DNA from 4 places in the Pseudorhizobium marinum genome. Region 1 is predicted to be linked to each of the others. Evidence: predicted binding sites of a transcription regulator. Region 1 holds the regulator's gene; each other region holds the start of a gene.

Region 1 (7,984 bases):
TAGTTGTTGAATATGACGATTTCGTTGTCACGCGACACATTCAGCTGGTAGCGGGCGATCTCGTCCAGCATGTCCTTTTCGAGAGAGCCGTCGCTCAGAAGCTGAACCTGGCGCTCCAGCTCGCGGCGCCTCTCCGTCAGCTGACCCAGCTCCGCCACGCGCTCCAGTCGCTGGCGCTCGAACTTCTCCGTCGCCACGAGCCCCAAGTCTCCGTTGAGCGAATGGTAGCCGAAATAGGAGAGGAAGGCGACAGTGATGAGCGGAAGGACGAAACGGCCCAGTTTTCTTTCTTTGTGATGCTTGGTCCACATACCCGAGCGACATCCTGCAACGCATTACGAATGCCTCAAACTGCCAGAACTTGCTTAAGCAATCGTTGACCCTGCGCTGGATGCAGAAAAGCCCGGACAAGCCGGGCTTTTCAAAAACGTGGAGGCCGCGAGGCGGCGTATTATGCCCGGATCATCGAGCGACCGGCGTAGGCCGCCTGGGGACCGAGCATTTCCTCGATGCGGATCAGCTGGTTGTACTTGGCCAGCCGGTCGGAGCGCGACAGCGAGCCGGTCTTGATCTGTCCGCAGTTGGTGGAAACCGCGAGATCGGCGATCGTGGAGTCTTCCGTTTCGCCCGAGCGGTGCGACATGACGCTGGTGTAGCCAGCCTTGTGCGCCGTCTCAACGGCGTCGAGCGTTTCCGTCAGCGTGCCGATCTGGTTGACCTTGACGAGGATGGAGTTGGCGACGCCCATCTTGATGCCGTCGCGCAGGCGGGCGGAGTTGGTGACGAAGAGGTCGTCGCCGACCAGCTGGCACTTGCTGCCGATCTTGTCGGTCAGATACTTCCAGCCGTCCCAGTCGTCCTCGGCCATGCCGTCCTCGATCGAGATGATCGGGTATTTGCCGGCGAGCTCGGCGAGGTAGTCGGCCATGGCTTCCGGCTCCAGCGTGCGGCCTTCACCTTCCATCTCGTATTTGCCGTTCTTGAAGAACTCGGTCGAGGCGCAGTCGAGCGCCAGGCACATGTCGTCGCCCGGCTTGTAGCCGGCCTTCTCGATCGACTTCATGATGAAGTCGAGCGCCTCCGGCGCGCTCTTCAGGCCCGGCGCAAAGCCGCCCTCGTCGCCGACGTTGGTATTGTGACCCTGCGCCGCCAGTTCCTTCTTCAGGATATGGAAGACTTCCGAACCCATGCGCACGGCTTCCCGGATGTTTTCCGCGCCGACCGGCATGATCATGAATTCCTGGAAGTCGATCGGGTTGTCGGCATGGGCACCGCCGTTGATGATGTTCATCATCGGCACCGGCAGGAGATGGGCGCTCGCGCCGCCGACATAGCGGTAGAACGGCAGGCCGGACGAATCGGCGGCAGCCTTGGCGACGGCGAGCGATACGCCGAGGATCGCATTGGCGCCGAGGCGCGACTTGTTGGCGGTGCCATCGAGCGCGATCATCGTCTGGTCGATATGAATCTGGCTTTCGGCATCGAAGCCGCCGATGGCATCGAAGATTTCGGTGTTGACGGCTTCCACCGCCTTCTCGACGCCCTTGCCGTGATAGCGCTTGCCGCCGTCACGCAGTTCGACCGCCTCGTGGGCACCGGTCGAGGCGCCAGAGGGAACCGCGGCGCGGCCCATGCTGCCGTCTTCCAGAAACACATCGACTTCAATGGTCGGGTTGCCGCGGCTGTCGAGGATTTCGCGTGCGACGATGTCGGTAATGGCAGTCATGATCTCTCCCTGAGGTAAGCTTAAGGCCCATCGGTCATCGACAATGTCTCTTAATCGATGACAGGCAAATTACAATCTCGGCGCCAATCCGCGATCAGGCGGATTTGCTGACGGCGTCGAAGGCGAGCAGCTTTTCCAGCAGCCGCGGCATATCCTTCAGATGCACCATGTTCGGCCCGTCCGAGGGGGCATTGTCGGGATCTTCGTGGGTCTCGATGAAGAGGCCGGCGACGCCGACGGCGACGGCCGCCCGCGCCAGCGTCTCGACGAACTCACGCTGGCCGCCGGTCGAGCCGCCCTGGCCGCCCGGCTGCTGCACCGAGTGAGTCGCATCGAAGATGACCGGCGAGCCCATGGCCGCCATGGTCGGCAGCGAGCGCATGTCGGAGACCAGCGTGTTGTAGCCGAAGGAGGCGCCGCGCTCGCACAGAAGCACGTTCGGATTGCCGCTGGCCAGGAACTTCGACTGCACGTTCTTCATGTCCCAGGGGGCGAGAAACTGGCCCTTCTTGACGTTGATGACGCGGCCCGTCTTTGCGGCGGCGATCAGGAGATCGGTCTGGCGGCAGAGGAAGGCGGGGATCTGCAGGATGTCGACCGTCGGCGCCACCAGCGCGCACTGTTCCTCGGTGTGGATGTCGGTGAGGACGGGGAAGCCGAACTCCGTCTTCAGGTCGGCGAAGACTTCCATCGCCTTCTCCAAGCCGATGCCGCGCTTGCCGGAGATGGAGGTGCGGTTCGCCTTGTCGTAGGACGACTTGTAGACGAGCCCGATGCCGAGCTTGCCGCAGAGTTCCTTCAGCACGCCGGCGACCATGAAGGCATGGTCGCGGCTCTCCATCTGGCAGGGGCCGGCAATCAGGGAAAAGCGTGCCGTCTGCGAGAAGAGCACACGGCCGGCGCCCTCGCCCGCATAGACCTCAGAATTCGGGCTCACGTCCATCGCATTACTCCTCGAAGGCAAATACCACTTTCTGCCCGGTGGCCTCCGCCACGATCAGGCGGTTGTCCCGGCGCAGGAACGGCACGTCATTAGCAGCAAGGACCGCCTCTGTCACGGCGAGATCGGCGACGGCAAAGACCACCGAATGCCCGCGCAGGCCGGGTATCGCGCCCCGGTCGGACGAGGAAGCGTCGGGCGGCGTTTGATCCTCGATGACCCGCAGAATGCCGTTGCGGGTTTGGAACACGATGGAATCACCCTGGCGCATGCCCTGCGCCGCCAGCACCGTCTCCAGGAGGTGACACTCCTCCGCCGGTCGAGCCGCAGCCAGCACGATTTCCCGCAGGCCCGAGACGCCGTTGGCATGGCGCGCCAGGGCGCCGATGTCGCGGGGGAGCGCGTTGATCCGCTGGCAGGAAAACAGGAAGAAAGCCGGCGAACGCTCGTCGGCGGCAAAGGCCAGTCGAAAGCTCGCGGTAACCTCTCCACCCTCGGGCAGCGACAGCTTGCGGGAAAACTCCAGGATCTCTCCGGCAGATACGCCCTCCGAACGATAGCCGGCATCTTCCGCGACGGCATCAGCGGTTGCCAGCACGACGGCGGACAATCCGGCATCGGGCAAGATGCGGCGCACCTGCCGGTCGCGGGCGGTGAAGACATTGCCGGTGTCGGACGACCGGTCGTAGGTCGCGCGGTCGGCGACGGCGAGCGGCTCCAGATAGGCGCCGTCCTCCAGGAACACGCAGGCGTTTTCGGTCCCGAACGGATGGCGGGCATCCGGGGCGACCGTGAAGCCCAGGCGCTGGAGCGCTGCGCGCGCCTGCGGCAGCCCGGACACGGGCAGGACCAGGTGATCGATGCTGCGGATGTTCATCATGGTTCCTCTCGGGATACGGACCTCATGAGAGCGTGCTATGCCCTCTTCCGGAAGGGGCGTCTGCGCAATTCGACGGAAATTTTGACCCTTGCGGAACACATGTGGAACAGATACAGTCTGTTCCGTATTTGTTTCACACCGAAGGGGCCACGATGCTCACGCGCAAACAGCAGGAACTGCTTCTCTTCATTCACGAACGGATGAAGGAATCGGGCGTACCGCCCTCCTTCGACGAGATGAAGGATGCGTTGGACCTGGCCTCGAAGTCGGGCATCCACCGGCTGATCACGGCGCTCGAGGAGCGCGGCTTCATCCGCCGCCTGCCCAACCGGGCCCGGGCGCTGGAAGTGATCAAGCTGCCGGAGGCCTACAGCAGCAGCCTGCAACCGCGTCGCGGCTTCTCGCCGAGCGTCATCGAGGGCAGCCTCGGCAAGACGAAGCCGGTACCCGCCCCTGCGGCGCGGGCCGCCAACGACGAGGGCGGCAGCGCGACCGTTCCGGTGATGGGCCGCATCGCCGCCGGCGTGCCGATCTCGGCCATCCAGAACAATACCCACGATATTTCCGTTCCGATCGAGATGCTGGGACCAGGCGAACATTACGCGCTGGAGGTGAAGGGCGATTCGATGATCGAGGCCGGCATCCTCGACGGCGACACGGTCATCATCCGCAACGGCCAGACGGCCGGACCCGGCGACATCGTCGTTGCCCTGGTGGACGACGAGGAAGCCACGCTGAAGCGCTTCCGTCGCCGCGGCGCCTCGATCGCGCTGGAAGCCGCCAACCCGGCTTACGAAACCCGCATCCTGCCGGCGGACCGCGTCAAGGTTCAGGGCAAGCTCGTCGGCCTCATCCGCCGCTACCACTGAGCAGCATCGAGAGCGACTCGGAAAGACTTGGGTCAAAGCTGTCGCTGCGCCATTCGTAGTGGCGATGGCGGGTCCAGGGGCGGTCTATACCGCGCATCGCCGCAGTCGCCTGCCAGCGCCGCATGTCTTCGCTGCCGCTGAAGCGGATCTCCAGAGCGCCGGTCTTTCGCAGCGCCTTGCCGCTGATCAGTAGCGCACCGGAGTAGCAGTGGTCGAAGCGGGCGCGGGGTGCAACGACGACCGCCGCCAGATCACAGCCGATGCCGGTGAGCCGGCCGTCCTCCATCACCGCAACCAACGCTCCCTCGGTCGTGACGGCCAGACACCAGGCTTTCGGCATGCAATGGAAGAGCCCCCTGCTCTCCTCCGCCACCCGGGCCATCTCGCGCATCGCTGTGCGGACCTGTGCCAGCTGATCCGGATCCAGGGGCAGCCGGTCGGGAGGGTCACTGACCAAAATCGCCGCGATATCTCCGGATGGTGACACCTTCGGCGCTAGCGGCTGTTCCAGCCGCAGCGCCCGCTGCCATTGATCGAAGATGAAGTCCGGCGGGCGGGCACGGTTGGTGGCAACAGCCGGCCCGAGAAGCGCCACGAGGGCACCGTCCTCCGCCACCAGAAGATCGCCCGAGGGATGTCGCTGCGCGTGCCAGCTCAGCAGGAAGGCCAGCACCAGAAGCGGCAGGCCAACGAGCCGCAAACGCGTGCGCAGCAGCGCCAGCAGCAGGAAACCGGCCGATGCGATTGCCAGGAACCAGGGGTGCTGGCGGCCGACGGGGACGTCGCCGCCCCAGGCGGCCACGTGGTTTGCCACGGCAATCACCGCGGAAAGACCGTGGCCCATCAGCGTCAGAAAGGGAGCGTCCAGCCCGAAGGGCATCAGCAGCATGCCGACGAGACCGGCCGGCATGACGATGAAGGAGATGATCGGCATCACGGCGAGGTTTGCCGCCAGGCCGTAGCCCGCAAGGCGGTGGAAGTGCTCCATGGAGTAGATGGCCGTGGACAGTCCGCCGATCAGGGAGGTGACGAAGATGCCGACCATGAAATGCCAGCCGGTCGTGGCGACGGCCCATCGGCCCTTGAGCGGCGGAAAGAACGTCGCCTCGGCGTCGGCCGCTCGCCGGCTCCAGACCGCATAGCCGGCAACCAGCGCGACCGTTGCGGCAAAGGACATCTGGAAACTCGGCCCCAGGATTTCCGAGGGCGACATGGCGAGGATGACGAGCGCGGAGATCGCGACATTGCGCAGGCTGATCGCCATCCGGTCGAAGAAGACGGCGATCAGCATCACCGACATCATCAGATAGGCGCGTTCCGCCGAGATGGCGAAACCCGAGATCAGGTAATAGGCGGTCGCCATCAGCAGCGCGCCGAAAGCGGCGATCTTCTTGACCGGCCAGGCCTGCGCGAAGCCGGTAAACCAGCCCAGGATCGTCCTCAGCCCGACGAAGAAGATGCCGGCGGCGAGCGCCATATTGAGGCCGGAGATGGCGACGATATGGGCAAGGCCGGAAATGCGCAGCGCCTCCGTCGTCTCCTGCGAGATCGCGCGTCTCTCATCGGTGACAATGGCGGCCGCGAAGGCGCCGGCGTCACCCGGCACGGTCGCCCGGATCCGCTCGGCGATCGCGCCGCGAAGGGCAAAGATGCGCCGCTCCAGCCCGCCTGACGCTGCGCCTGCAGGACGCCGCGGCTCCGCGGAACGAAGGGGTGCGCCATAGAAGAAGCCGACGGCGCCGATGCCGTCGAAATAGGCGCTGAAGGCGAAATCATTGAGGCCCGGCAGCGCCGGACCCGAGGGCGGCGAGAGGCGCGCCCGGCCGCTGATCCATTCTCCTGCCTCGAACGGGACGTGCCGGGAGCGCGCCAGCAGCACGACCTGCTCGGGCGGGCGGCGGATCACCGGGTCGGCCGTGGCGGCGAGCCGGATGATGTAGCGCCACCGTCCCGGTCCTGCGGCCTCCCGCCGTTCTACCTCGCCCGTCACCAGGGTCGTCACGGGCGAGTCGAGAAGAAGGGTCGACCGGCGCCAGGTCTCCACCTGCGCCAGCCCGGCCCCCGCCAGAAGCAGGGCCAGCGTCAGCGGGACGAGCGGGAGGATACCCGATCGCGCCCTGGCGACGATGACGACGAGCGTGAACACCCCGAGGCACGCCAGGATGGCGACGGCGGGCGGATCGACGGGAGAGGAGAACCAGGCCATCGCGCCGATGCCGATCAGCACCGGGCAGAAGAGGAACATGTGCCCATGGGCTCTCTCCTCCTCGACCATGGCTGTGAGGCGCAGGACGAACCGGTCGCGGGCGAGATCCACACGCCAGCGCTTGCGAGTGGCTGCCCATCGGTCGACGCCATCCAGCTGCGTATCCGCCAGGTCCGTGGCGGGTGCCTGAGGAACCGGAAGCAAGCCGTTTGCCTCGCGGAGCGAGGGCGCCTCGTCCGCCTCCCACTTCTCGAGAAGCACCCTTTCCTGCGGCATCGGCGGCCCGTCCCGGCGACAGCTTCGAAGCATGCAACCGCCAGCGAAAAAATGCAACCCGCGCATGTGTCGGGCTGCCCGAAGCACTCTGGCGGACCGCATAATGACTGTTTCTTAACCCCATTCCAGCATGGGAGGCAGAAGTGATTTCGGCAGTGCACAATTAGACATCAGCAGTGCTTGGCAGCAGCCGCCGGATCATATAGCTACACGATACGCTTATTTCTTGTGGCGTTTTGGGACGCCACGCCGCCAACAGGTTGGAGGATCACATGACGGATAGAAGCGCAAATCTGGTGTTGGGTGACAAGCACGTCGATCTCACCGTCAAGTCGGGCACGCTGGGGCCGGACGTTGTCGACATCGGCAGTCTTTACAAGCAGACCGGAGCTTTCACCTACGACCCCGGCTTCACGTCGACGGCCTCCTGCGAATCGAAGATCACCTTCATCGATGGCGATGAAGGCATCCTTCTGCACCGCGGCTACCCGATCGAGCAGCTGGCCGAACACGGCGACTTCCTGGAAACCTGCTACCTGCTTCTCTACGGCGAACTGCCGACGGCAGCACAGAAGAAGGACTTCGACCATCGCGTGACGCACCACACCATGGTGCATGAGCAGATGAGCCGCTTCTTCACCGGCTTCCGCCGCGACGCCCACCCGATGGCCGTCATGTGCGGCTGCGTCGGAGCGCTCTCGGCCTTCTACCACGACTCCACAGACATCACTGATCCGCACCAGCGCATGGTCGCTTCGCTGCGCATGATCGCCAAGATGCCGACGATCGCTGCGATGGCCTACAAGTACCACATCGGCCAGCCGTTCGTGTATCCGCAGAACGATCTCGACTATGCGTCGAACTTCCTGCGCATGTGCTTTGCCGTGCCATGTGAAGAGTACAAGGTGAACCCGGTTCTGGCGCGTGCCATGGACCGGATCTTCATCCTGCACGCCGACCACGAGCAGAACGCCTCCACCTCGACGGTCCGTCTTGCCGGTTCGTCCGGCGCCAATCCGTTCGCCTGCATCGCGGCCGGCATCGCCTGCCTCTGGGGCCCTGCCCACGGCGGCGCCAACGAAGCCGC
Region 2 (7,984 bases), on a different contig from region 1:
CATCGTCGGGCGGCAGGAGGCCCTGGCGTTTCTGGCGCCGCGGCCGGTGACCACGATCTGGGGCGTCGGCAAGGCGTTCGAGGCGGTGCTGGCCGCCGATGGCATCCGCACGATCGGCCAGCTGCAGTCCATGGAGGAAGGCGACCTGATGCGCCGCTACGGCTCGATGGGTCAACGGCTCTACCGGCTTGCGCGCGGCATCGACGAACGCGACGTTCACCCCAACGACGCCGCAAAGAGCGTTTCCGCGGAGACCACCTTCTTTGACGACATCTCCCGCCATGATGATCTCGTGCCGATCCTGCGCCGGCTTTCGGAGAAGGTGTCGGCCCGGCTGAAGAAGCATGCGATCGCGGGTCAGACCGTGGTGCTGAAGCTGAAGACGGCCGACTTCAAGAGCCGGACGCGCAACCGCCGGCTGGAGGATCCGACGCAGCTGGCCGACCGGATCTTCCGCACCGGCCTGTCCCTTCTGGAGCGGGAAACGGACGGGACGCGCTTCCGCCTGCTCGGCATTGGCGTCAGCGATCTCTGTGATCCGGCAACCGCCGATCCGCCCGATCTGGTGGACCAGGGCGCCGTTCGGCGGGCCGCGGCGGAAGCGGCCATGGACAGGCTGCGCGACAAGTTCGGGAAGGCTGCGGTGGAGACGGGCTACACGTTCGGCGATCGTCGTCGCGATCAATGACCCGATCAATGAAATGTGATGGGACGGCGCACCGCTGTGACTTCATCCCTTCCGCCGGAAAAGCTTCGTTAAGTCAGTCGCGCTAATTTGACTCAATTGTATTGCGTGTGAGGTCATTGATGTTGCGTCGTATCGTCTTCGGTCTCGGGCTCCTGTCCGCGACCATGCTGTCCTGTTCCGTCCTCGCGAGCGAAGATCGCGCCCTCCAGATCATCATCTCCAAAAATGCGCAGTCAATGACCGTCTACGACGGCGACAAGCTGATCGCGACATCGCGCGTCTCGACCGGCAAGGCCGGCCACACGACGCCGAGCGGCATCTTCTCGATCCTGGAGAAGCGCAAGTACCACGAATCCAACATCTACTCGAACGCTCCCATGCCGTTCATGCAGCGGCTGACGTGGTCGGGGATCGCCCTGCACGAGGGGGTGGTCCCGGATTATCCGGCGTCGCACGGCTGCGTTCGCATCCCGACCGGGTTTGCCAAGACGCTGTTCGGCATGACCGACCGTGGGCTGCATGTGATCATCGCCGATGCGCCGGTCGAGCCGGTGAAGATCGAGCACGTCAACCTCTTTGCGCCGTTGAAGCCACTGCCGTCCGAACCGCTGATGTCGGACATCGACCTGCGGCCGACGGTCAAGCGCAAGACGACCGGTCCCTACGAGGTCGCCATGGCGGAGCAGGCGCCGGACATGACCACCACCGGTTCCATTTCCGGCGCCGACCGGTCGCCGCTGCGGATCCTCGTCAAGCGACGTGAGACCAGGGAGACAGTTCTCGACGCCCAGGTGCTGCTGACGGAGCTCGGCTTCTACGCCGGCACGCCGGACGGGATCATGGGATCCATGACGCGCTCGGCGATTGCCGGATTCAAGCGCTGGAAGAATCTTCCTGCCGATGGCACTGTTTTATCGAAGGAATTTCTGTCAGCACTTTATCGCGCGTCAGGCAAGGACGAGCCGCCGGCCGGCCATCTGCTGGTTCGGCGAAACTTCAACCCGCTGTTCGAGGCACCGGTCGGCCTGAAGGATTCCGAGATCCCGCTCGGCACGCATCTCTTCACGGCAAGCGGCGTCGATCCCGACCGGGAGAAGGCAGACTGGCACGCGGTGACCCTGCCGACCCATCTTTCTTCAGCCGAGATGCAGCGCCTGGGGATCGAGGAAGATGCCACCCCCTCCACGGCAGACGCTGCGCTCGATCGTCTGGAGATCCCCGCAGAGCTTCGCGAACGGATCGCAACCCTGATGAGCGACGGCACATCGCTCACCATCACGGACAAGGGCCTCGGCCCGGAAACCGGCAAGGGGACGGACTTCATCACCCTCACCCGCCCGCAACAGTCAGTGGCAAAAGCAGAGACGGTATCGAGCACGCCACGCAAGCCGGTCCGCTCGCGGGCCCGCTCCTATCAAAACGGCGTCGGCCTCTACTAGGCCGACGTTCCTAGACGAGCTCGACGTCGAGAACCCCCGGCGCCGTCCGCAGAGCGGCGGCGATCTCGGGGGAGAGGCGGTACTTCTCGGTCAGCTCGACCTCGATCTCGCGGCGTCCATCTTCCTTGATCACCACGAAGGACACCAGCCCGTCGCCCCTCGCGTTGAGGTGGCGGGCAACCGTCCGCATCGGCCCTGAATCCCGGACGAAGACCCGCAGGGCCTTCTGCATCTGCACGGACTTCTCCTCCAGAGAGGCGGCCGTCTGGATTCGCAGACCGATGCCTTCCGGGCGCTCCTCTGCCTGCACCGTGATCACCAGCGACTTGCCCGGCTCCAGCAGGTCGCGGTACTGCGCCAGAGCTTCGGAAAACAGCACCGCCTCGAACTGGGCCGTGGCATCGGAAAAGGTGACGATGCCCATCTTGTTGCCGGTGCGGGTCTTGCGCTCCTGCCGGCCCGTCACGGTGCCTGCGAGGCGACCGGCGGTGGCGCCCTGCTTCACGGCGGCCGAGAACTCGGCGAAGTTCTGGACGCGCATCTTGGCCAGCACGTCCTTGTAGGCGTCGAGTGGATGCGCCGAGAGATAGAAGCCCAGCACCTGGTATTCGCGCATCAGCATTTCGGACGGCATCCAGGGCGTGAACGGCGGGAAGACCAGCATCTCCGGACCGGTCGCCGACGAGGAGCCGAACATATCATGCTGGCCGCTCACCTTGTTCTCCTGAGCCCGCTGCGCATAGCCGATGACGCGGTCGAGGCCTGCCACCAGCTCGGCGCGGTCGCGCCCGAAGCAGTCGAAGGCACCCGCCGAGATCAGGCTTTCCATGACGCGACGGTTGATCTGCTTGGGGTCGATCCGCAGGCAGAAGTCCTCGATGCTGGCAAAGGGCGTCTCGCCGCGCACCTCGACGATGTGATCGACGGCCGATTCACCGACCCCCTTGATGGCCGCCAGCGCGTAGTAGATCCGGTTGTCGTCCGTCTCGAAGCGGCGGAAGGACGTCTGTACCGAAGGCGGCACCACCTTGATGCCGAGACGCCCGGCGTCCTGTCGGAAATCGTTCAGCTTGTCGCTGTTGGCCATGTCGAAGGTCATCGACGCGGCCAGGAATTCGGCCGGGTAATGCGCCTTCATGTAGGCCGTCTGGTAGGAGACGATGGCGTAGGCGGCGGCGTGCGACTTGTTGAAGCCGTAGTTGGCGAACTTCGCCAGGAGCTCGAAGATGTTCTTGGCCTGCGGCTTGGAGACGCCATTCTTGATGGCGCCATCGATGAAGCGCTCGCTCTGCTGGTCCATCTCCGCCTTGATCTTCTTGCCCATGGCGCGGCGCAGAAGATCGGCTTCGCCGAGCGAATAGCCGGACAGGACCTGGGCGATCTGCATCACCTGTTCCTGGTAGACGATGACGCCCTGCGTCTCCTTCAACAGGTAATCGATGGTCGGGTGGACCGATTCGATCTCCTCCTCGCCGTGTTTGCGGGCATTGTAGGTGGGGATGTTCTCCATCGGGCCCGGGCGGTAGAGGGCAACGAGCGCGATGATGTCCTCGATGCAGTCGGGCCGCATGCCGATCAGCGCCTTGCGCATGCCGGCCGATTCCACTTGGAAGACGCCGACCGTCTCGCCGCGCGAGAGCATCTCGTAGGTCTTCTGGTCGTCGAGCGGGATCCGGGCGAGGTCGATGTGGATATCGCGCTTGGCGACATAGTCGACGGCCGTCTTCAAGACCGTCAGCGTCTTCAGTCCAAGAAAGTCGAACTTCACCAGCCCGGCCTGCTCCACCCACTTCATGTTGAACTGGGTGACCGGCATGTCGGAGCGCGGGTCGCGGTACATCGGCACGAGCTTCGACAGCGGCCGGTCGCCGATGACGATACCGGCGGCGTGGGTCGAGGCGTGGCGGTAGAGGCCTTCGATCTTCTGGGCGATATCGAGCAGGCGGGCAACGACCGGTTCCTTGTCGGCCTCTTCCTGCAGGCGCGGCTCCTCCTCGATCGCCTTCGACAGGGGCGTCGGGTTGGCCGGGTTGTTGGGCACCAGCTTGCAGATCTTGTCGACCTGGCCGTAGGGCATTTCCAGCACACGGCCGACGTCGCGCAGCGCCGCGCGCGCCTGCAGTGACCCGAAGGTGATGATCTGCGCCACCTGCTCGCGGCCGTATTTCTGCTGCACGTAGCGGATCACCTCTTCACGGCGATCCTGGCAGAAGTCGATGTCGAAGTCGGGCATCGAGACGCGGTCTGGATTGAGGAAGCGCTCGAACAGCAGCGAGAAGCGCAGCGGGTCGACGTCGGTGATCGTCAGCGCATAGGCCACCAGCGAGCCGGCACCCGAACCGCGGCCCGGGCCGACGGGGATGCCCTGGTTCTTCGCCCACTTGATGAAGTCGGCAACGATCAGGAAGTAGCCGGGGAACTTCATCCGCTCGATGACGCTGAGCTCGAAGTCGAGGCGCTCGCGATAGTCCTTTTCGGTGAACCCGGGCGTCATGCCAAGCAAGGCGATCCGGTTCTCCAGGCCCTCGATCGACTGGCGCCGCAGCTCGGCGCCCTCTGCCCTGTCGGCTTCGTCCGGGTCGTCGCTCGCGCCCGTGAAGCGCGGCAGGATCGGCTTTCTGGTCTCAAGGATGAAGGAACAGCGTCGGGCGATCTCGACCGTGCTTTCCAAAGCCTCCGGAAGGTCGGCAAACAGCGCCGCCATCTCGGCACGGCTCTTGAGGTAGTGATCGGGGGTCAGCCGGAAGCGGCTGTCGTCGGAGACCATCGCATTGTGGGCAACGGCCATCAGGGCATCGTGGGCGTCGAAGTCGTCGCGGGCGGGGAAGAAGGCTTCGTTGGTGGCTACCAGCGGCAGGTCGTGGTCATAGGCGAGGCTGACCATCTTGTGTTCGTGGCGGCGGTCGTAGGCGCCATGCCGCTGCAGTTCGACATAGAGCCGGTCGGCAAACAATGCCTTCAGGCGAAGCAGTCTCGCCTCAGCCTGGGATGCGTTGCCGTCCTTGACGGAAAGATCGACCGGGCCGCCGCGCGCGCCGGTCAGTGCGATCAGGCCTTCCGTACCAGCCTCTTCCAGCCAGGACGCCCGCAGATGCACCGCCTGGTGGCTCTCGCCCCCGAGATAGGCGCGGCTGATGAGATCGACGAGCCGCTCATAGCCATCGGCGGTGGAGGCAAGCAGGACGATCGCCGGGAGCTTGGCAAGCTGATGGTGATTGCGGCGCTCCTCGGTCTGGTCCTCCATGTCGATGGAGACCTGGCAGCCGATGATGGGCTGCAAGCCCTCGCCGATCGCCTTCTGGGCAAACTCGAGTGCCACGAAGAGATTGTTGGTGTCGGCGATGGCGATCGCCGGCTGATTGTCGGCGACGGCCTTGGAGAGGATCTTCTTGAGCGGCAAGGCGCCTTCGAGCAGCGAGTAGGCCGAATGAACCCGCAGGTGGACGAATTGTGGCGTGTCTGCTGCGCCGCCCACCACCATGTTTTCCGCCCGTTCTGCCATTGTCTTACATCACCTCATGAATCAGGTGATTTTCCGGCTTCCGGCCGGTGAAGTCCAGTTCAGACTGCGGTCTTCAACGCCTTTCGGGCGTTGGCGCAATCACATCGCCATCATCAGCATGGAAAGGCTGGCGACGAAGGTCGCAATGGAAGCAAATGCAGCAATGTCACGAATGAGGTCAGTCATCGTCATCTCCGTTGTTCCTGTATGTTGTCATTTTGTTCTCTTTTTATTCCTGCGTCAACCCTGACGTGGAGAAAACAGAACAGGACCGCCGTCGCCGGCAGTCACGGTGAACATCAGGTTAAGGAACTGCGACTGCTAGAAGTCGACGACCTTGCCGCCTTCGATCGTGACGCGCCGGTCCATGCGGGCCGCCAGATCATGATTGTGGGTGGCGATCATCGCCGCCAGACCCGACTGCCGCACGAGCGCTTCGAGCGCATCGAAGACATAGGAAGCGGTCTTTGGGTCCAGGTTGCCGGTCGGCTCGTCGGCGAGAAGGACGCGCGGCGCATTGGCGACGGCGCGGGCAATTGCCACCCGCTGCTGCTCACCCCCGGAAAGCTCCGTGGGGCGATGATCGGCGCGGTGGCCGATGCGCATGTAGTCGAGAAGCTGAGCCGCGCGCTCCTTCGCCTCTGCCTGTCCCAGGCCGGCGATGAGCTGTGGCATCATGATGTTTTCGAGCGCCGTGAACTCCGGCAGGAGATGGTGAAACTGGTAGACGAAGCCGATGTCGCTGCGGCGGATCGCCGTTCTCTCGTCATCGGACAAGCCGTTGCAGGACCGCCCGTTCACCACGACCTCGCCGCCATCGGGATGCTCCAGCAGACCGGCCAGATGCAGCAGGGTCGACTTGCCGGTGCCGGAGGGGGCAACGAGAGCGACCGTCTCGCCGCTTCTCAGCTCGAAGTTGGCGTCCTTCAGGATCGAGAGCATCATCTCGCCCTCGCCGTAGTGCCGTTCGATGGCCGTGAGCTGCAGAACCGTTTTGCTTACCATGAAGATGGATAATCCTATTCGTAGCGGAGGGCCTGGACCGGGTCGAGCTTCGAGGCGCGCCATGCGGGGAAGATCGTCGCCAGGAACGACAGCACCAGCGCCATCACCACGACCGTGAACGTCTCGCCGAAGCTCATCTCGGCCGGAAGCTGGCTCAGGAAATAAAGCTCGGGATCGAAGAGGACCGTGCCCGAAAGCCAGGAGAAGAACTGGCGGATCGATTCGATGTTGAGGCAGACGACGACACCAAGGACCACGCCGGCAAAGGTGCCCACAGTGCCGATCGCAGCGCCCGTCATGAAGAAGATCCGCATGATGGCGCCGGAGCCGGCCCCCATCGTCCTCAGGATCGCGATATCGCTGCCCTTGTCCTTCACCAGCATGATCAGGCCGGAGATGATGTTGAGCGCCGCGACGAGCACGATCAGCGTCAGGATCATGAACATGACGTTGCGCTCCACCTGCAGTGCCGAGAAGAAGGTCTGGTTGCGCTGCCGCCAGTCGGTGACGTGGACTTGGCGTCCTGCCGCCGCCTCGACGAGGGGGCGCAGACCGTCCACATTGTCCGGATCGTCGACAAAAAGCTCGATCGACTGCACGAGGCCGTCGGCGTTGAAATAGAGCTGCGCCTCCTCGAGCGGCATGTAGATGATCGTGGCGTCGTATTCCGACATGCCGATCTCGAAGACCCCGGAGACCGGGTAGGCCTTCACGCGCGGGTTGACGCCCATCGGCGTGACATCGCCTTCAGGCGAAATCAGCGTGATGTCGTCGCCGGCGGTGATGCCGAGCGATGCAGCGAGCCGGGAGCCCACCAGCACCCCCTGCCCCGAGGCAAAGCCGACGATATCTCCCTGGCGGATGTTGCCGGCGACCTGCGGCAGCTTCTCCAGGTCCTCGGCGCGGATGCCGCGCACCAAAGCGCCGGATCCGGCGCCGGCGCGGCCGGACGCCAGCGTCTGCCCTTCCACCAGCGGAAGCGCCATCTTGACGCCGGGCACGGCCTCGAACTTGACGGCCAGGTCAGCGTAGTCGGTCAGCGGGCCGTCGATCGGCTGGACGATCATGTGACCGTTGATGCCGAGGATCCGCGAGATCAGTTCGGTGCGGAAGCCGTTCATGACAGCCATGACGATGATCAGGGTCGCGACGCCCAGCATGATGCCGATGAACGAAAATCCGGCGATGACGGAAATGAAGGCTTCCTTGCGCCGGGACCTCAGGTAGCGCCATGCCACCATCCGCTCGAAGGCGGAAAATGGTGCGGCAGAGGGACCAAGGTCCATCTTTTCCGTCTGACGATCCGCTGCGCTTGCCATTGTCTTTCCTCAACCTGTTCTAACCGACCGC
Region 3 (7,984 bases), on a different contig from region 1:
CTCCACGAGCGGCTGCAGATCGACCGTCCTGTTCCTGCCGAAAGCCGCTGCCGCAAGCCCCAACCATCCTTTGCGCTCGACGAGTTCGCGGACAATCCTGGAGAGTTCGAGCGGAATCAGCAGGACGCCGCCATCGGAGGCCTTGCGGATGCTGGTGAAATGCTTGCTGTGCCCGATGAATTCGACTTTTTTCATTTGGCGCCCCGGCGTGCCGACAGAAGGCCAGCATAGACCTTATCCAAGGCCTCCGCCTCGCGCGCCAGTGCGAAATCTTGCGCGACATGCCTCAACCCGGCTTCGCCATGCGCTTGTGCCAGATCTGGGTCTGCCAGATAGTCCGCAATGGCGTCGCGAAGCGGCTCGTATGCTCCGGCGGGGACCACTGCGCCCGTGCTGCCGCTCACGATCTGCTCGGCATAGGCGCCGGCGTCGCTTGCAACCACAGCCGTGCGCGAGGCCATGGCCTCAAGCGGGGTAAGGCCGAAGCCTTCGTTGCGGGAGGGCGCGACGTAGAGATCCAGGCGCCGGTACCACGGCTTGATGTCGTCGACCTCGCCGAGAAAGAGGATGCGGTCGGACAGGCCGGCCGTCTCGACGGCTGCCTTCAATGCATCGCCGAACGCCTGATGCTCGGCCGTGACCCGGCCGCAGACCACCGCCGTCCAGTCGGGGTATCGCGGCAGAAGCTCGATCATGGCCTTGACGAAAAGGTCGGTTCCCTTCTGGTGGCGGACCCGCCCGAAACAGCCAACCAGATGTGTTCCGGGCAGATTTGTCTCGGAAAGACGATCCTCATCGCCGCGTGGCGGATGGAAGACGTCGAGATCGACCCCGTGACGGATCACCGTATGGGGAACTTCCAGGAAGGAGCCGGAGCGCTCGCTGGTGGCAACCACGGCATCCATGTTGCGCAGCAGCCATTTCGTATAGCTGCTGTGGCTGCGCTGGGCGGCGGAGGTGAAGAGCAGCTGCAACGGCATGCGCAGCACGGCCTTCAACAGCAGGCCGACCAGCATTTCGTTGTTGCGGCGCGCATGCCAGACCCGCCAGCGGTGCCCGGTCGGGCGCTGCCAGAGCTGCGGCAGCTGCGACCACCACATCCTTGGCAGGTCATCCGGCAGGCCTGGCCCCAGGGTCGCGATACCGCGGCCCTGTCGCACCTGTTCAGGCACCAGTTGCACGACCGTCGACGTCACGCCGGAAAGCCGCCGCTTGAAATGCGGCGCGATCACCGTGATGTCGCGGAGAGAGGCCAAGGGGCTCAGCCCTTCAGCCCCAGGTGAGGGCAAGGATCTCGTAGGCCTTGGAGCCGCCCGGCGCGTTGACCTCGATCGAGTCGCCGACTTCCTTGCCGATCATGGCGCGGGCGATCGGGGACGAGACGGAGATGCGACCGGCCTTCACGTCGGCCTCCTGGTCACCGACGATCTGGTAGACCTTCTCCTCGTCGGTGTCTTCGTCAATGAGCTTGACGGTCGCGCCGAACTTGACCTTGTCGCCGGACATCTTCGACAGGTCGATGACTTCCGCCCGTGCCGTCAGATCCTCCAGCTCGCTGATGCGGCCTTCGTTGTGGCTCTGCGCTTCCTTGGCAGCATGATATTCCGCGTTCTCGGAAAGGTCGCCATGGGCTCGCGCTTCGGCGATCGCCTCGATGATACGGGGACGCTCCTCCTGCTGGCGCCAGCGCAACTCCTCGTGCAGCTGGTTAAAGCCATTCTGCGTCATCGGTACCTTTTCGACCATTTTCTTGTCCTTCACGTTGCGAACGCGCTATTCGCGGCCACAAAAAGAAACAGGTTCCGTAGCGACACCACGGAACCATCCACACACCAAATTTTCTGGAACTATAACAGATCACTCGCGGTCATTTCCAGCGATTTCGAAGTGGAGCTTTGAAATGGGCTTTCAAGGGGGGCGGTCCGCCAAAGCGCCGGATTGACGACCGCGACAAGAACATTTAGTGAACACACTAATGAAGAAAAGTCTCAAAGAACGGTTGGCGATTCTCTCCGATGCCGCAAAGTACGACGCGTCCTGCGCGTCGAGCGGCACCGTTCGCCGCTCCTCTGTCGGGAGCGGCGGACTCGGCTCCACCGAGGGATCCGGCATTTGCCACGCCTATGCGCCGGACGGACGATGCATTTCGCTGCTGAAGATCCTGATGACGAACTTCTGCATCTACGACTGCGCCTATTGCATCAACCGCTCGTCCAGCAATGTCGAAAGGGCGCGGTTCTCGGTGGAGGAGGTGATCTGGCTGACGCTGGAGTTCTATCGCCGCAACTACATCGAAGGCCTGTTCCTGTCGTCGGGTATCATCCGCTCCTCCGACCACACGATGGAAGAGATGGTGCGGATTGCGCGCGAGCTGAGAACAACCCACAACTTCCGGGGCTATATCCACCTGAAGTCCATTCCCGAGGCCTCGCCGCATCTGATCGAGGAGGCGGGGCTTTATGCGGACCGGCTGTCGCTCAACATCGAGCTGCCGACCGATGCCGGGATTGCCCGCTATGCACCGGAAAAACAGCCCGCCGGCATCCGCCGGTCGATGGGGGCGCTGCGCCTCAAGATCGAGGAAATGGGCGACAAGACGCTGCAGACGAAGCGCACGCGCCGGTTTGCGCCGGCGGGCCAGAGCACGCAGATGATCGTCGGTGCCGATGGCGCCAATGATGCGACGATCCTCGGAACCAGCGCGCGGCTCTACGGCAGCTATGGCCTCAAGCGGGTCTACTATTCCGCCTTCAGTCCCATCCCGGATTCGTCGAAGAACCTGCCGCTGATCAGGCCGCCACTGATGCGCGAGCACCGGCTGTATCAGGCCGACTGGCTCTATCGCTTCTACGGCTTCAACGTCGGCGAGATTACCTCCACGCGGGCGGACGGGATGCTCGATCTCGACCTCGACCCGAAACTGGCCTGGGCGCTGGGTCACAGGGAGCAGTTTCCGGTCGACGTGAACCGGGCGGAGCGGGAGATGCTGCTGCGCGTGCCGGGCCTCGGCACCAAGACGGTCACATCGATCCTGTCCTCGCGGCGCTTCACGCGGCTGCGGCTGGAGGATCTGAAGCGGCTCGGCGTGTCTCTGAAGAAGGTGCAGCCCTTCATCACCGTGGACGGCTGGACACCGCATCGGCTGGTGGACCGGCCGGACCTGCGGGCCATGTTCCAGCCGAAGCCGGAACAACTGTCGCTGCTCTGATGTATACGGTGACGCTGAAGGGCAGGGGCGATCTCGGCGAGTGGCGCGACGCGGCACGGGCGTTCCTGCAGGGCGGGGTGCTGCCGGAACGGATCGTCTGGGAGGCGGCGAGCGCTGCGGAAGGACTGTTTGCCGCAGAGCCCAACCACCTGCCGCCGCCGCTGCCGCAGATCGGACCGATCTCGGTTCCTCCCGACTTCATCAAGCTCGCGGGTGCTGTCATCTGTCACTCGGATCCGGGCCGGTTTTCGCTGCTCTACCGTCTGCTGTTCCGTCTCATGTACCAGCGGCGCCTTCTCGACATGCTCGCCGATGTGGACGTGGTGGCGGCGCGGCGGATGGCGAAAACGGTGGGCCGCGATTACCACAAGATGACGGCCTTCGTGCGGTTCAAGGAGATCCCCCTGCCGCAGGACAGCGGGGGGCGGCGGAAGTTCGTCGCCTGGTTCGAGCCGGACCATTTCATCGTCGAGCGCGTCGCGCCGTTCTTTCAGCGGCGTTTCAACGACATGGACTGGCTGATTGCGACGCCGAAGGGGGCAGCCTCCTGGGATGGCGAGACGCTGCGCACGACCGATGAGCCGGCGCGGAAGCCTCACCTGAAGGACGAGACGGAAGATCTCTGGCGCACCTACTATGCCTCGATCTTCAATCCGGCGCGCCTGAAGGTAAAGGCGATGACGTCGGAGATGCCGAAGAAATACTGGAAGAACCTGCCGGAGGCCGAACTCATACCCGGGCTGATCGCCAATGCGGAACGCAGCGTCCTGGAGATGGCGGCGAAGGCGGCGAGCGAACCCCTGCCGTTCCACCACCGGCTGCAGGAGGCTGCCGCCTGGGCGCCGGCGGCGCCGGAGCTGCCGTCGGGCGCGCTGGCGAGCCTGAAGGAGGAGGCGCGCCACTGCACCCGCTGCGACCTGCACTGCATGGCAACGCAGACGGTCTTCGGCGACGGGCCTGAGGAGGCGACCGTGATGGTGGTCGGCGAGCAGCCGGGCGACCAGGAGGATCTGGCGGGCAAGCCGTTCGTCGGACCGGCGGGGCAGATGTTCAACGATGTCCTGCGCGAGGCGGGCTTCGACCGCCGCTCGCTCTACGTCACCAATGCGGTGAAGCACTTCAAGTACGAAGCGCGGGGCAAGCGGCGCATCCACCAGAAGCCGAACATGGGCGAGATCCAGCAGTGCCGCTGGTGGCTCAGCCAGGAGATGGAGCTGGTGAAGCCGAAGCTGGTGGTGGCCATGGGGGCGACGGCCTATTTTGCGCTGACCGGTGAGAAGCAGAAGCTCCCCGACGTGCGCAGCAAGCCGATGCCGATGGAAGGCGGAAGGACCCTCTACGTGACGGTGCACCCCTCCTACCTGCTGCGCCTTCCCGATGGCGAGCAGAAGGCGGCAGAGCTTCTGCGTTTCAAACGGGATATCGAGTCAGTTCAGTCGCTTGCGCGTTCTTTTGTGTAATCTAATTTAGCTCTTCTCGATCTCGATTAATGCTGCGGAGCAAGCGCGTCGTCATCGATATGCGCGCGTGCATAGACCTTTGCCGCGATCACGGCGAGGAGCACGAGCGTGACGGTCGCCACCATGCAGCAGACCGCGAAGCCGAGTGAAAAACCGGCCTTGGCCGTCTCCAGCCATGCGGCCGCAGCAGGGTCCGTGATCGCTTGCGCCGTTTCGACGGCGCCGGCCAGGGTGGCGGAGACGGCCTGTGCCTGCGCGTCCGTCAGGCCGCTCAGATCCTCGCCCTTCATGGTCATCCGGTAGACGAGGGTGGCGAGGCTTCCCAGGAGGGCAATGCCCAGGGCGCCGCCGAATTCGGCGCCGGTTTCCGATATGGCCGACGCCGATCCGGCTCGTTCCGGCGGAGCCGTCCCGACAATAAGGCCGGTGGTCGTCAGGACCACCGGCACAAAGCCGAGGCCGATGATCATGCTGGAGCCCAGGATGCCGAGGAGGTTCTCGGCATAGGCGGCCATGGCCATCGACGCCGTTCCCACGGCGTTGACCAGAAGTCCGCTAATGACCGTGCGGACCGGTCCGAAGCGGTTGGTAAAGCGGTAGGCCTGGAAGGACATCACGGTGAAGACGAACGCCGACGGTATCGACCACAAGGCCGCCTCCAGCGGCGAGAGGCCGAGCACCAGCTGCAGGAAGAGGTTCTGGAACAGAAAGACGCCGAACACGAAGAAGACCCCGGCGAGATTGACCATGAGCGAGGCCGTGAAGGCGGGGATGCGGAAAAGGGCAAGGTCGATCAGCGGATCGGCCAGAAGTTTCTGGCGCCGCACGAATGCTGTTCCAACCATCACCCCGACGGCAATGTAGAGGAGCTGCGATAGCTGGAAGCCATCGGCAGCCATGTGCTTGACGCCGTAGATGACCGGGAGGACCGTTGCGAGCGACAGTGCAACGCTTGCCAGATCCAGCCTGCCTGCCTCCTCGTTGCGATATTCCGGCAGCAGGAAGGGCGCCACGGCCAGCAAAACCATCATCACCGGGATGTTGATCAGGAAGACCGATCCCCACTCGAAATACTGCAGCAGGACGCCGCCGATCAGCGGGCCGACGAGGCCACCCAGCGCGAATGCGGTGCCCCAGATGCCGATCGCCCTGTTGCGTTCGGCCTCGTCCCGGAACAGGTTGACGATCAGTGAGAGGGTCGAGGGGGCGATCGTCGCGCCGGCAACGCCCAACAGCGCCCTTGCGACGATAAGCTGCCCGGCGGTGCTGGAGAAGGCTGCGAAGGCGGATGCGACGCCGAAAGAGAAGGCGCCGATCAGCAGCACGCGCCGACGTCCGATCCGGTCGCCAAGCGTCCCCATGGTCACCAGGAAGCCGGCGACCATGAAGCCGTAGATATCGTTGATCCAGAGCAGCTGTGCCGCCGACGGGTCGAGGTCGGCGACAATTGCCGGCATGGCCAGAAACAGGACCGAGAGGTCCATGGAATAGATCAGGCAGGCGATGGACAAGACGCAGAGGCCGATCCATTCGCGGCGGGTCGCCCGCTCCGGCGTTACGATACCCTCGGCCATTTTCATCCTCCCGGACAGCCGGCGGAGATTTCCCTGATTTCTGGCAGTTGGCAAGTGCCAATCCAGCCGCCCCGCGACGACATAGGGTGCTGCGGGACAGGCCTGTTACGCCTGTGTCTGCGGCCCGGTGACATAGGCGTCCAGCCGTGCCAGCGTCTGCTTGCCGCCGTCCTCCGCCCCATGTTTCAGTGTCGCGTCGCGCGCTTCAGCCGTCGGGAACTGCAGCAGGATGGTGATGCGCGTGCCGTCGCCTTCGGCGTCGAGGGTGATGGTGCCGACAAACCATGCGGGTTCTCCCACTTCGGCGCCATGGTCATAGACGATGCGTTCGGGCGGGGTGATCTCGGTATAGCGGATCCAGTTCGGCCAGTCCTTGCCGTCGGGGCCGTGCATCGTGTATCGCCACAGTCCGCCGACCGCGAATTCCATTTCATGGGTTTCGGTCTTGAAGCCGTCCGGGCCCCACCACTGGTCGAGATGGCCGGCCTCCGTCAGCATCTTGAAGACCAGTTCGCGCGGGGCAGCAATCAGGCGGTCGACTGCAAGGCTTGTGTTCGGATCGGGTTTTACTGTCATGTCAGTGGGCTCCGGCCAATTCGAGAAGATTTTCCAGGCGGTCGAAATTCTGTTCGTTCGCGGCGGCGATAAATTTCTGCAGCTGCAGGTTCTCCTCCGTCGGCTCGAACAGCATCCGCCAGCGAAGCCATGTGCCGCCATCCTCCTGCAGGAAGTCCATCTCCATGGTGAAGACGTGCATGGGCTCGTGGTGGAGGAAGACGATGCGCCGACCGGGCACGATCTCCTGGAACGTCGACCGATTGTCAAAGTCCGTGCCGTTGGACGCGGTCATCGTGATCTGCCACAGGCCGCCGGGGTGGAAGTCGAAGGCGCCGATCGTGTTGGTGAATCCATGCGGCCCCCACCAATGCTTCAGCTTCTCGGGATCGGCGAAGGCATCGAAGAGCGTCGCAGGCTCGACGGCGAAGAAGCGCTCGTTGAGGATCTCCATCCGGTCCGTCATTTCGCTTCCTCCTTCTGCCCGGTCCTGCTGTCCAACGTGGCGATGTACTCCTCGAGCCGGTCGAGCCGTTTCTCCCAGAGCGCCCGGTATTCGCCCAGCCAGTCGTCCACCTGTTCCAGGGGAGCGGCTTCCAGCCGGCAGGGGCGCCATTGAGCATTGCGGCTGCGGGAGACGAGCTTTGCCCGCTCCAGGACCTTCAGATGCTTGGAGACCGCGGGCAAGCTCATGTCGAAGGGAGCGGCCAGCTCGTTCACCGTCGCCTCGCCATGCGCCAACCGGGCGAGGATGGCGCGACGGGTCGGGTCGGCAAGGGCGGAGAGGGTGGTCGAAAGCTCATCCATCTACTATTTAGCCGATCAGTTAATTAACTTTTCGGGTAAATACATCCCAGCTCAGCCGGAGTCAAGATCTGGCGATGCTGGGGGGCTGGTGGAGGTGAGATCGAAGGGGGAGTTTAGGCCGCATCCTCGAGCGCTGCCGCTGGCAAGTTCGCGCGCGCGTTCAGGACTTCAAGCCCGACGATGCGACCGTCCCGATCGTAGTCGAGCATGATGCCTTGAGAAACCTCTTCGGTTTCCAGCACCGGCTCGCTGGAGAAGCGGATATAGGCAGCATCGGCTGCGGCATCATATTCGAGCTTCGGCTTCATTGCGGCATCCGTGCCTTCCGAGCGAGGAATGCAGTGATTATACGGATTGCCGTCTCCGTTTCCAAGCAGATT
Region 4 (7,984 bases), on a different contig from region 1:
TGCGATGATGACGCAGACGCTGCGGCAGGCCAAGCAGGTCAGCGACATCAAGAACGCCGAACTGGAACTTGCGCTCGATGAGATTTCGCGGCGCGAGCAGGAACTGGAGGAGCTTTCCAACAAGCTCGACCTCGCCCTTGCATCCTACAGCTGCGGGATCTGGGAATTCGATCTCGCCACCAACACGGAACGCTGGGACGAGCGGATGTGCCAGCTCTACGGCGTTCCCTACACCAATGGCATCGTTTCGAAGGAGCAATGGCTGGCCTTCATCCATCCGGACGACAGGAAGGCTGCGCTCGACGTATCTTCGCGGCTTCAGAACCGCGACATGAATGACGTTCTGCTGGTCCGCGTCCTGCAGGCTGACGGCAGCGTGCGCTATGTTCGCTCGGTCGGCCAGCTGCAAACCGACCGGAACGGCAACAACAAGATTGTCGGGATTGCCTTCGATGTGACCGAGGATGCGCTGCTGACGGCCGAGCTGACGACGGCAAAGGCAGAGTCGGACGCAAAGAACATGGAACTCGAGATCGCCAAAAGCCGTATCGAGCACAACGCGCTGCACGATCCACTCACCTCGCTCGCCAACCGCCGCAAGCTCGATGTGGAGCTTGACGGGATCTCGCGTGGAAGCCGCGACGAGCGCCAGACGTTTGCAATCCTGCACCTCGACCTCGACCGCTTCAAGCAGATCAACGATACGCTTGGCCATGCCGCCGGCGATGCGATGCTGGTGCACGCCGCCAACGTCCTGTCACGGACGGTCCGGCAGACAGACATTGTTGCCAGGATCGGCGGCGACGAGTTCGTGATTGTCGCCAGAGGCACCAACAGCCAGGAGGAAATGGCACAACTCGCCAACCGCGTGATCACCGAACTGCGCCAGCCGATCGATTTCGAAGGTTTCGAGTGCCGTTGCGGCGTCTCCATCGGCATTGCGATGGCAAGCGGCCTCAACATCGACGCGCGCCGGATTCTGGTCAATGCGGACATGGCCCTCTACCGCGCCAAGGCGATGGGGCGCAATCGCCACGAGTTCTTCACCCAGAACCTGCAGGCCGAGATCATCAGCCACAAGCGCACGGCCGACGAACTGCTGGCGGGCATCGAAAGGCAGGAGTTCGTCACCTGGTACCAGCCGCAGTTCGACGCCGTGACAACCGAACTGACGGGAGTCGAGGCGCTGGTGCGATGGCAGCACCCGCATCACGGCATCCTGGCGCCGGACCGCTTCCTGAAGATCGCCGAAGACCTCAACGTCACCTCGCTTCTCGACCATATCGTGCTGGAGACCGTTCTGCGCGACAAGCAAAGGTGGGCCCAGATGGGACTTCACGTGCCGAAGGTCTCGGTCAACGTCTCCTCCCGCCGCCTGCACGACCAATCCCTTGTGGAGGTCCTGACCAACCTCGATATTCCGCCGAACCAGATCTCGTTCGAACTGGTGGAATCGATTTTCCTCGACGAGCACGAGGATATTGCGGCGACCAACCTCGAACAGATCAAGGCGCTCGGCATCGACATCGAGATCGACGACTTCGGCACCGGCCACACCTCCATCGTCAGCCTGCTGAAGCTGAAGCCGAAGCGGCTGAAGATCGATCGCCAGCTGGTGATGCCGATCCTGCATTCGCCGCAGGAGCGGGCGCTGGTCCGCTCCATCATCGAGATTGCCCGGTCGCTCGGCGTCGAGACCGTCGCGGAAGGCGTCGAGACGATGCAGCACGCAGCGCTGCTGCGCGAACTGGGATGCGATCTGCTGCAGGGCTACGCCTTTGCCCGGCCGCTTCCCTTCAACGACTTCACGACGATGGCGCTGGCGAACTGGACGAGGGTGGCGGCCTGACGGCTTGAAGAAGGGCTTGTCGCCTGCCGCCGTTGCCCTTAAGAAACCCGCGTCGGGGTACGGCACCAGCCACCCCTCCACGATTGGTCCGTCATGTCTCACAACACCTTTGGCCATCTTTTCCGCGTCACCACCTGGGGTGAAAGCCACGGGCCGTCGCTCGGCTGCGTCGTCGACGGCTGCCCTCCCGGCATCCGACTGACGCTTTCCGAGATCCAGAGCTGGATGGACAAGCGCAAGCCCGGCCAGTCGCGCTTCGTGACGCAACGGCGCGAGGACGACGTGGTGAAGATCCTGTCCGGCGTGATGCTGGACGAGGACGGCGAGACCTTGATCACCACGGGAACGCCAATCTCTATGCTGATCGAAAACACCGACCAGCGCTCCAAGGATTATGGCGACATCGCCCGTCGCTACCGGCCGGGCCATGCGGACTTCACCTACGACCTGAAATACGGCATCCGCGACTATCGCGGCGGCGGTCGTTCATCGGCGCGCGAGACGGCAGCCCGCGTGGCCGCCGGCGCAGTCGCCCGCAAGGTGCTGCCGGACCTCGTGGTGCGCGGCGCGCTGGTGCAGATCGGCAAGCACAAGATCAACCGCGCCAACTGGGATTGGGACCAGGTCAACGAAAACCCGTTCTTTGCACCCGATCCGCAGATCGTGCCGGTCTGGGAGGACTATCTCGATACCATCCGCAAGTCCGGATCGTCGATCGGCGCCGTCATCGAGGTGGTCGCGGAAAACGTTCCCGCGGGCCTCGGCGCGCCGGTCTACGGCAAGCTCGACCAGGACATCGCGTCGCTCCTGATGTCCATCAACGCCGTCAAGGGCGTCGAGATCGGCGAAGGCTTTGCGTCCGCCGAGCTCTCCGGCGAGGAGAATGCCGACGAGATGCGCATGGGCAACGACGGCGTGCCGCTGTTTCTCTCCAACCATGCCGGCGGCATCCTCGGCGGCATCTCCACCGGCCAGCCGATCGTCGCGCGCTTTGCGATCAAGCCGACCTCGTCGATCCTGACCGAACGGCAGTCGATCGATGCCGATGGCAACAATGTCGAGGTGCGCACCAAGGGCCGTCACGACCCCTGCGTCGGCATCCGCGCCGTGCCGATCGGCGAGGCCATGGTGGCCTGCGCCATCGTCGACCATTACCTCCGGGACCGGGGCCAGACCGGCCGGCTGCGATAAGGAAATTCCGCATGGCCTATGACCAGAAGCGCATCGTCGATGCCATCCGCGCCTTCGAAGCCGGCGAGATCGTCGTCGTGACCGATGACGACGACCGCGAGAACGAGGGCGACCTGATCGTTGCGGCCGTCCACTGCACGGCCGAGAAGATGGCCTTCATCGTCCGCCACACCTCGGGGATCGTCTGCGCGCCGATGCCGCGGGAAGAGGCCAAGCGGCTGAACCTCAACGCCATGGTGGCCGAAAACGACAGCGCCCATACGACCGCCTTTACCGTCACCGTCGACTTCAAGCACGGCACGACGACCGGCATTTCCGCCGACGACCGGACGCTCACCGTCCGCAATCTTGCCAACCCCAATGCCGGCCCCGCCGACTTCGTGCGTCCGGGCCACATCTTTCCGCTGATCGCCCGCGAGGGTGGCGTCTTGATGCGGTCGGGCCATACGGAAGCGGCCGTCGACCTCTGCAAGCTCGCCGGCCTGCCGCCGGTCGGCGTCATCTGCGAACTCGTCAACGACAACGGTTCGGTCATGCGCGGCGCGCAGGTGGCAGCTTTCGCCGAGAAGAACGGGCTGAAGCAGGTCTCCGTCGCCGACCTGATCGCCTACCGGCAGCGCAAGGAGACGCTGATCGAACTGCAGTCGAAGTTCGAGGTCGAGACTCCCTACGGCAAGGCCAAGGGCCATGCCTATTCCCTGCCCTGGGATCCGATGCAGCATGTGGCCGTGATCTTCGGCGACATCCGCGACGGCGTCGACATTCCCGTCCGGCTGCACCTGGAGAACGTCGCGGACGACGTCTTCGGGGTTCGCCGGTCGCTCGACACCTACATGCAGAAGATTGCCGAAGAAGGCCGCGGCCTGATCATCTACCTGCGCGAGGGTTCCGTCGGCGTCGGCCAGAAGGATCACGGACGCCGGCACCGGCATGACGAGGAAGTGCACGAGCAGGCGAAGGAACGCGACAACGAGTGGCTGGAAATCGGCCTCGGCGCACAGATCCTGAAGGATCTCGGCATCAGCTCGATCAAGCTCCTGACCCGCAGCGAACGCCACTACGTGGGCCTCGAGGGCTTCGGGATCCGGATCGCGGAAACGGTCATCTGCTGAGAAAACCCTAGCCGGCGATCGGTCCATCGACGGCCGGTGCCGGCTCGCCACTCCAGGTCAGCCGGTAGACATCGCCCTGCCGCACCGATTGCACCGCCGCCGGCCGCAGCACGGCAAAGCAGGTGCCGCCGGCATGACGGACGGACGGGTAGAGAATGCCGTTCAGACCCTGGGCACGGGCCCGGTCGGCCAGCAGGTTGCCCACCGGGTATCCGGTCTGGATGTCCGGGGCCAGCGCCGCGTGATCCGGACGCGCCTCCAGATCGAGGAACTCCCCCGACAGGCTGCAGAACATCTCCGCATATTCGACCACGGCTTCGAATTCGCCGGTCCGGGCCAGAAATTCGGTCATGTGGAAGGTGATCTCGGCAAGGCAGGTCTCGACCGCAAGCGCCGCGTACCAGGCGCCACGGTTTTCTCCGTTGAAGCGGCCCGGCTCGCGCGGTTTGGCGTAGGCAAAGCTTGCGTTGATGAAATGCGCATGCGGCACATCGTAGACCAGTTCCTGCGCGGAAAGGCCGGAGATTCCGGTCGTCTGCGCCATGGTCCGGCTGCTTGTCGCACCCTCGATCTCGGCCAGTTGCGCCAGTTCGTCCTCGTCATCGACGAGGGGCGCCAGGACCGGCTGCCGCAGCCGCGCCGTCGAGACCAGCCGCACCGTCTTCGGATAGGCGACGGTGGCGACCGGAATGCCATCGATGTCCACCTACAATCCCCCGCGCACCGCATCGACATAGCGGCGGACATCGAGCATCAGCGGGATGCCGCCATCCATCATGGCGGCAACCGGGCTGCGGCCCTGGAAGATCGGGCCGGAATTGGGCAGGAGCAGCCAGCGGTCGGCCATGGCATCGGCAAACAACAGATGCAGGCCCTTGTAGATTCCGGTGAGGATCGAGATGCGGGTCATCTGGTCCTGGGTCAGCGAGCGTGCCCGGCCCTCTGGTTTCAGGCGCTCCCAGGTGCTGACGGAGACGCCGAGGAGGGCTGCGGCCTGGGCTGCGGTGAGGCCCCATTGCTCCACCAGGCGGCGATAGGCCTTGAGGGCGGTGGCTGCGAGGCGGTCGCGGTCAGCCTCGGCTGCAAATCCCTGACGTCCTGGCGCGGACGCTCTGGTCACAAGTTCCACCGGTTGAACCATGGATGTTATCTCCGTCATCTGACGGATCCTATATATGTCATTTGAGGGAAATCTTCCAGTCTCGGCAGGCATGCGCTGCTATCCGCGCCATCCGTCCAGAAAATTGAGCCGCTCGACGCCGGCGAATTTCGCCACGCGCGTAAGCTCGGCTTCGAGCTTCTCCAGCCGGCCACTGGAGGCGCGCACGCCCGGCTCCAGCCAGAGCCGGCGGATGTCGAGGCTGCCGGCCTTGCGGTCGGCCTTCATGTCGATGCGGCCGATCATGCGGTCGCCCTCGATCAGCGGGAAGACGTAGTAGCCGTATTGCCGTTTCGGCTCGGGCACGAAGATCTCGATGCGGTAGCTGAAATCAAACAGCCGTTCGGCGCGGTTGCGGTCGCGCAGCAGCGGGTCGAAGGGGCTCAGCACCCGCACCCGTGCCGGTGGTTCGGGAATGTCTCCGAGATGCGTGGGGAAGCCCTCGAAGGCAAACGTCGTGCGGGGGCGGCCGCCTTTGGCGTTCTCGACAGTGACCTCCGTCAACTCCTCGCGATGGCTGTCGACCCAGTCCCTTGCCTCCTGCGGGGTGACGAGATCCCAGAAGGCTGCAATTTCGCCGTGGGTGGCAAAGCCCAGCCGCTGGAGGGCGCTGCGGCAGGCCCAGTCGACGAACTCCGCGTGGTCGACCTCCGGCGCGTAGTGATGGGCCGGCAGCACGCGTTCGGTCAGGTCGTAGATCTTCTGGAAGTTGACGCGGCCGGCGATCGCCAGCTTTCCCGTGTGCCAGTAGTATTCGAGTGCCGTCTTGTTCGGGTGCCAGTTCCACCAGCCGCCGGACCTGTGCTCCTCGGCCTTCATCTCGCGTGACATGATCGGGCCGGCGTCAACGATCCGCTGATATGTTTCCTCGAATGCGCTGTCGAAATCCTCCCCCTGCCATTTGCGCCAGCGTTCGCCGATGACGGCCTCGCGGCGGCGGAAGCGGTGCTTCCAGTAGCGGAAAAAGGCGGCGGGAATGATCGACGCGTCGTGCGTCCAGTGCTCGAAGAGTTCGCCGTCCTTCTCCAGCAGTTGTTGCAGGTGTTCGCGGCGGTAGGTCTGGCTGCGGGAAAACAGGATCATCTGATGGGCGCGGTCGACGGTCGCGATGCTGTCGATCTGCACGAAGCCGAGCTTGTCGATCAGGGCCAGCAGTCCTGCCTTGTCGAGGCTGCGAGAGGGCGGCAGGGAAAGGCCCTGCCGTTCCAGAAAGATTTTTCGCGCCTGCTCGTTGCTCAGAAGAATCGCCATGCGCTGGAGAGTAGGCCGAAGGCGTGGCGGCTGCAATGTTCACGGTCTGTTTTGCGTTCCCCTCCCCGTCCATCCGGTCTATAGCAGCCGTCGACACATGAGGGTTGGACGTGGACATCCGTTTCGAACAGGCCGGCGCGCGCTTTGAAGGGCGCCTTGCGGTGGAACCGCTGACGATTTCGCTGACGGAACGGCGGATCGGCATCATCGGGCTGAACGGCTCCGGCAAGACGACGTTTGCCCGGATGATCAACGGGCTGGTGACCCCGAGCATGGGCCGCGTCACCGTCAACGGCGTCGATACCGTCGATGATCCCGAGGCGGTGCGCAGCCAGGTGGGCTTCATTTTCCAGAACCCGCAGAACCAGATCATCCTGCCGATCCTGCGCGAGGACATTGCGCTGGGCCTGAAGAGCCGGCGGCTGCCAGAGGCGGCGGTGGAGGCTGCCGTTCAAGGCATCCTCGGCCGGTTCGACATCGGGCATCTGGCGGGACGGCGTGCCCACGAGCTTTCGGGCGGGGAGCTGCAGCTGGCGGCACTCGCCTCGGTGCTGGTGACGGAACCGCAGATCGTGATCCTCGACGAGCCGACCAACCAGCTCGACCTGAAGAACCGGGCACTCGTCGAGGCGACGCTCAACGGGCTCGACGAGAGCGTGCTCGTTATCAGTCACGACCTCGCGCTGATTGCCGATTTCGATCGCGTGCTCCTGTTTCATGAAGGACGCCTCCTCACGGACGGGCTGCCTTCGGAGGTGATCGCGCGCTACCGGGAGGTCGCGACGCTATGAATTCGCTCTATGTCGAGGGCGACAGCTTTCTCCACCGGCTGCCGCCGGGCCTGAAGCTGCTGCTGCTGCTGGCGGTGAGCCTTGCCCTCTTCCTCACCCGCTCGCCGCTCTTCCTCGGCTGCGCTGGGGCTGCCGGCGTGCTTCTCTACGCGTCGCTCGGCATCGGCTGGCGGCAGAGCTGGATACGTCTGCGGCCGATCCTGCTGACGATCGCGATCGTGGCGCTGGCGACACTGCTGCTGGAATCGGTGGAAGACGGGATCGTCGCGCTGTTGCGCCTGACGACGCTGATGCTGGTGGCGGCGGCCGTGACTGCGACGACGCCCGTCGGCGCCTTCATCGATGCCGTGACCCGTGCAGCCCTGCCACTGGAAAAGCTGGGACTGGTCAGGGCCTCGGATATCGGGCTTGCGGTTGGCCTGGTGATCCGCTTCGTCCCGGAGGTCATTTCCCGCTATCAGGCGCTTCGCACGGCCCATCAGGCCCGTGGCCTGAAGGTGCGGCCAACGACGATGATCGTGCCGCTGATCATCCAGACGCTGAAGTCCGCCGACGAAATCGCTGCGGCGATTGACGCGCGCGGCATACGCGGGCAAAAACGCCCGCACAAAATCTAGGAGCATACCCATGT

What was found. The regulator LexA, encoded in region 1, represses DNA repair genes until DNA is damaged. The targets are predictions, from matches to a motif close to TGTTCNNNNTGTGTTCNG.
Positions count from the first base shown of each region.
Region 2: the regulator LexA is predicted to act here: its motif matches at 5,849-5,866, upstream of dnaE (DNA polymerase III subunit alpha).
Region 3: the regulator LexA is predicted to act here: its motif matches at 1,953-1,970, upstream of EO99_RS0111285 (putative DNA modification/repair radical SAM protein).
Region 4: the regulator LexA is predicted to act here: its motif matches at 6,599-6,616, upstream of EO99_RS0102870 (energy-coupling factor ABC transporter ATP-binding protein).

Region 1 covers NZ_JMQK01000026.1:31,841-39,824, forward strand. The annotation lists gene EO99_RS0122315 (FtsB family cell division protein) at 1-311, opposite strand, end outside; gene eno (phosphopyruvate hydratase) at 452-1,726, opposite strand; gene kdsA (3-deoxy-8-phosphooctulonate synthase) at 1,821-2,669, opposite strand; gene EO99_RS0122335 (VOC family protein) at 2,674-3,543, opposite strand; gene lexA (transcriptional repressor LexA) at 3,699-4,415, shown strand; gene EO99_RS0122345 (ComEC/Rec2 family competence protein) at 4,396-6,897, opposite strand; gene gltA (citrate synthase) at 7,170-7,984, shown strand, end outside.
Region 2 covers NZ_JMQK01000007.1:21,109-29,092, reverse strand. The annotation lists gene EO99_RS0110610 (DNA polymerase IV) at 1-688, shown strand, start outside; gene EO99_RS0110605 (L,D-transpeptidase family protein) at 808-2,127, shown strand; gene dnaE (DNA polymerase III subunit alpha) at 2,138-5,629, opposite strand; gene EO99_RS0110590 (ABC transporter ATP-binding protein) at 5,951-6,634, opposite strand; gene EO99_RS0110585 (lipoprotein-releasing ABC transporter permease subunit) at 6,649-7,953, opposite strand.
Region 3 covers NZ_JMQK01000008.1:73,285-81,268, forward strand. The annotation lists gene EO99_RS0111270 (capsular polysaccharide export protein, LipB/KpsS family) at 1-195, opposite strand, end outside; gene EO99_RS0111275 (glycosyltransferase family 4 protein) at 192-1,256, opposite strand; gene greA (transcription elongation factor GreA) at 1,270-1,746, opposite strand; gene EO99_RS0111285 (putative DNA modification/repair radical SAM protein) at 1,976-3,208, shown strand; gene EO99_RS0111290 (UdgX family uracil-DNA binding protein) at 3,208-4,668, shown strand; gene EO99_RS0111295 (MFS transporter) at 4,695-6,242, opposite strand; gene EO99_RS0111300 (SRPBCC family protein) at 6,348-6,818, opposite strand; gene EO99_RS0111305 (SRPBCC domain-containing protein) at 6,820-7,263, opposite strand; gene EO99_RS0111310 (ArsR/SmtB family transcription factor) at 7,260-7,604, opposite strand; gene EO99_RS0111315 (DUF2283 domain-containing protein) at 7,718-7,912, opposite strand.
Region 4 covers NZ_JMQK01000002.1:138,681-146,664, forward strand. The annotation lists gene EO99_RS0102840 (bifunctional diguanylate cyclase/phosphodiesterase) at 1-1,849, shown strand, start outside; gene aroC (chorismate synthase) at 1,943-3,040, shown strand; gene ribB (3,4-dihydroxy-2-butanone-4-phosphate synthase) at 3,052-4,152, shown strand; gene EO99_RS0102855 (RES family NAD+ phosphorylase) at 4,160-4,858, opposite strand; gene EO99_RS0102860 (antitoxin Xre-like helix-turn-helix domain-containing protein) at 4,859-5,311, opposite strand; gene EO99_RS0102865 (winged helix-turn-helix domain-containing protein) at 5,372-6,562, opposite strand; gene EO99_RS0102870 (energy-coupling factor ABC transporter ATP-binding protein) at 6,673-7,353, shown strand; gene EO99_RS0102875 (energy-coupling factor transporter transmembrane component T family protein) at 7,350-7,970, shown strand; gene EO99_RS0102880 (biotin transporter BioY) at 7,981-7,984, shown strand, end outside.